2 regions of the Klebsiella sp. RIT-PI-d genome follow, and region 2 is predicted to be linked to the other one. Evidence: predicted binding sites of a transcription regulator. Region 2 holds the regulator's gene; the other holds the start of a gene.
What was found. Region 2 encodes Fur, which represses iron uptake genes when iron is present. Its sites were predicted from a motif close to ATAATAATGAGAACNACTATCAA; they were not measured.
Positions count from the first base shown of each region.

Region 1: a site for Fur is predicted at 805-827, ahead of fhuE (ferric-rhodotorulic acid/ferric-coprogen receptor FhuE). Genes of this name have one in related genera too.

Region 1 is NZ_LGIT01000018.1:57,537-59,743, forward strand. It holds gene AC791_RS19120 (Ail/Lom family outer membrane beta-barrel protein) at 1-62, opposite strand, end outside; gene AC791_RS19125 (hypothetical protein) at 247-687, opposite strand; gene fhuE (ferric-rhodotorulic acid/ferric-coprogen receptor FhuE) at 922-2,207, shown strand, end outside.
Region 2 is NZ_LGIT01000009.1:411,503-413,709, forward strand. It holds gene chiP (chitoporin ChiP) at 1-25, shown strand, start outside; gene AC791_RS08535 (helix-turn-helix domain-containing protein) at 73-681, opposite strand; gene fur (ferric iron uptake transcriptional regulator) at 844-1,296, opposite strand; gene fldA (flavodoxin FldA) at 1,587-2,117, opposite strand.

The DNA.
Region 1 (2,207 bases), on a different contig from region 2:
GCCATTACAGTGCCGCTTACCATGCTGCCAGCGAGCATTACGACCAGAGCTATTTTTTTCACTTTTTTTCCTTTAGGCGTTGTCATAAATTATGCAGAAGTAGCTATCTTGCTCTGCCAATAAAAATGACTGACTGAACGTAACATATTGTTACTCTTCTTAATCCAGGAAGAAATGCAGAATAATCTTAAAGGACAATAAACAGTCGAACAGCCCCCACTAAATATAGTAGGTATTTATTTGCGCTTACTTGCGCTGAACAATAACCTGCTGCCCGGTAAACATATCCGTGACCAGCACCTCATTTTCCTTTTCTGGTGCAAGCATCACTGACCGTATTAGCCGTATTTCCTTTCCCTCGCGCTGCTGATTATTTTCAAAGCTCACCACAATTGATTTATTGCGCCAGTGACCAATATCAAAACCCCCTGCGGCAATAAACATCTGAATATCATTTTCATCGTTAAAGGTATTTGCCGGCAGGATCAGCAGTCGATCGTTAAGGAAAACCTCATAGTACTGGCGCGTGCTGGCAGGATAAATCGTGTTCACCACATGCTCAATACGCCAGTGGTAAACCGTATTTTCATACACCACCGTGCGATTTATCCGGTGATTTTTACAGCCCGAAAGCAGGGATAACAACACGCATCCCACCAGCGTGATTCTTCTGCGTAGCACCATCATTGATCCTTAAAGCGAAAGCCTTAGGGTAGCAGGCGACGGATAAAACCTCCCTCCCCGCTTTTGATAGCCAGGCATTGTTAATTTTATGTCAATATGTGCTGGTATTTGTAAACACTAATAATTATCATTGCCATTCTCAAAAAAGCTTCTTCCCGCACGGGCCAAATAGCGACAAAACCCGTTGCGCTATAACCACATAAAAGAAGCGACACTCTTTTCTGACAGGAATCAGGTATGTCTTTTGATAGCAAAGGAACCGGCACATCCGGTATCGCCGTTTCGGTACTGGCACTGGCTATTCACGCCGTTGTAACTCCCTCCCTCGCCTGGGCCGAAGAGGTTAACGCGGCGGAACAGGTTATGGTGGTTAACGGGACTGAAAGTGCCGCAGAGGGGGATACTGCGCACGATTACAACGTGGCCACTACGCACGCAGGCACCAAAATGACCCTGACACCGCGCGATGTGCCGCAGTCATTCAGCGTCATTACCCAACAGCGAATGGCCGATCAGGATCTGCAAACGGTCGGTGAGGTGCTGGACAATACTACCGGCGTCTCGGCGCAAATCATTGACAGCGAGCGTTCATCCTACTTCTCGCGCGGCTTTGAAATCAGCAATTATACCTATGATGACATCCCCACTTCCGTCAGCGATGTCTGGAACTATGGCGATGCAGCCTCCGATACTGCCATTTATGACCGCATTGAGGTAGTACGCGGCGCAACCGGCCTGATGACCGGCGCGGGAAGCCCGGCAGCGTCTGTGAATATGGTGCGTAAACGCGCGGACAGCAAAGAATTTACCGGCAACGTGAATGCCAGCTACGGCAGCTGGAACACCCAGCGCTACGTGGCGGATGTTTCCGGTCCGCTGAATGAAATGGGATCGGTACGCGGGCGCATTGTGGCAGGTTATCAGGATCAGGACGGCTGGTTAGACCGCTACCATAAATCCAAAAAATTCCTCTACGGCGTGATGGATGCAGATATTACCGAGCGTACCACGCTGTCGCTGGGCTATGACTATCAGGAGAGCAATACCGGCAATCCGACCTGGGGCGGGCTGCCGACCTGGTACAGCAACGGCGTTCGCACACATTACGATCGCAGCACCAATACCGCCGCAGACTGGACGCGCTATAGCCTGGACTCGCGTAAAGTCTTTGCTAATGCCAGCCACAATTTTGATAACGGCTGGGCGCTAAAGCTGAACGGCACGCACGCGGAAGAGAATTTCAATGACAAGCTGCTGTATGTGATGGGTTCACCAGACATGATCACGGGCGAAGGCACCAGCGGCTTTGGCAGTAAGGATAAAGGCAAGCGCAAGCTGGATTCGGTTGATACCTACGCCACCGGACCGTTCACCCTGCTCGGACGCCAGCATGAGCTGGTGGCCGGAGTGAACTATAGCCGTCAGCATAACGCGACCTACAGTTCAGACGGGCCGATTGATAGTCAGCAGATGGGCCGTTTTGATGATAGCTGGAACGGTGATGTTATCGATCCGGCGTGGGG
Region 2 (2,207 bases):
TATCGCGCCATTTACGATTTTCTAAGGCAGACTAAGACGGTTACACCCGGCGGCGCAAAGCCGCCGGTATTTCTACGGGATGTCAGGAAGATAATTGACCCTCACCAGTTTGCCCTTGCTCATTTCAATCGCGTTTTCCTCACGCAGAAAGGCCACTGACTTCATCACAATACTGCGCGACAAGTTTGTCATTTTAATGACAAAGTTAGCGACGTTTATACTGGCAAGCATATCCGGCTCAAGGCGACTAAGCAGCAGGATAGCACCCTGCACGCAAACCATGCTGCTGCCGCCCAACAGCAACTCCTCGCGCTCCTGCTGTCGCGTAACCTGCGCCAGCAGAAGCGTATACATGTCCTGATGTGCTTTCAACTCATCAATTCTGCTAAAAAAGTCTTTATTGCTGACCAGTCGATAGTCGCAGTCACTGTCTGCATGCAGAATAACATACTGCTCTGGCGTCCCGGGCATGATCATACCCGTAATGCCCGGTGCCCTTGAGCGCGTTAACAGCAATCCATCCCGTCGGCGCACAAGCGAGTAGTCGCCAGCATACAGTAAACAAATCTTATCGGCCTGAAAGGTCAGGGCGTGGTATTGCGCAAGGCGATTCTTATTCCTGTCGTCGAAAATGGCAAGAATATGGGTAATTGCAGACTGATATGCGGTGTTTTTATGCATGACTTAATCCATTGTCAATATCATCAGACGTCGTGCACAACGCCCGTAACACATCATTCTAGGCCGCGTAAATGATCACTGATATTAATGAATTCTGAATTTACTGCCTGAAAAAATAAAAAAGCCAGCCGGGGAGGCTGGCTGACTTAGCGTCCTGGTCGATTACTTGTTGTTGCCTTCGTGAATATGTTCGTTTTCACGGCAGTCACCTTCAGCACAGTGACCATAGAGATAAAGACTATGGTTGGTGAGACGGATACCGTGTTTAGCGGCAATCTCACGCTGGCGTAACTCGATTGAATCATCGCTAAACTCAATCACTTTGCCGCAGTCGAGGCAGATAAGGTGATCGTGATGATGCTGCTGAGTCAGTTCAAAAACGGATTTACCACCCTCAAAATTATGACGGGTGACAATGCCTGCATCGTCAAACTGGTTCAGAACGCGATAGACGGTAGCGAGGCCAATCTCTTCGCCCATGTCGATAAGGCGTTTGTATAAGTCTTCCGCGCTGACATGGTGATTGTCAGGCCCCTGAAGCACTTCCAGAATTTTTAACCGGGGAAGCGTGACTTTCAGGCCTGCTTTCTTTAATGCGGTATTGTTGTCAGTCATGCGGAATCTGTCCTGTTGCTATAAGATTCACTCCCCACAGGGAAGTATTTACAGAGAGTGCATCGGTCATAATGACTCTCATTATAGAACTGCCATGCCTGATTGAAAACCGTAAGTATCAGACAAATTTAGCAATTAAAACGAGGCGTTGTTCGCAAAGCGGAAACCGTCCTCGTTAAATCAGTGGCTATTGTACAGATAAGTACTGAAAAGTTAAAAAATTGTAGCAATTATTTTGATTGCTCAAAGCTATCGATAAAGCGCAGCCTTGCGGCTGCGCTTTACTGACATCAGGCATTGATAATAGCATCGAGGTGCAGCTCTTCAGAGATCTGCTTGACCCACTGCTCAACGCGTTCGGCGGTTAGCTCGGGCTGGCGGTCTTCGTCAATGGCAAGACCGACGAAATGATCGTCATCAGCGAGGCCTTTTGACGCTTCAAAGTGATAACCCGCGGTTGGCCAGTGGCCGACAATCGTTGCGCCGCGCGGCTCTATGATGTCACGAATAGTGCCCAGCGCGTCGCAGAAGTATTCTGCGTAGTCTTCCTGATCGCCACAGCCAAAAAGGGCAACCAGCTTACCGTTGAAGTCTACCTCTTCCAGCGTCGGGAAAAAGTCATCCCAGTCACATTGTGCTTCACCGTAGTACCAGGTTGGAATGCCCAGCAGCAGAATATCGTAGCCTGCGAGATCTTCTTTGCTGCTCTTAGCAATGTCATGGACATCGGCGACATCCTTACCTAACTGCTTTTGAATCATCTTTGCGATGTTTTCGGTATTGCCGGTATCGCTGCCGAAAAAGATGCCTGTGATTGCCATGAGTAAAATAACCTCTTGATACTTAGTAATATGGTGGTGGCGCATTGCACACGGATAAGGGCAATGATAGCAGAACAGAGAAGTACGCGG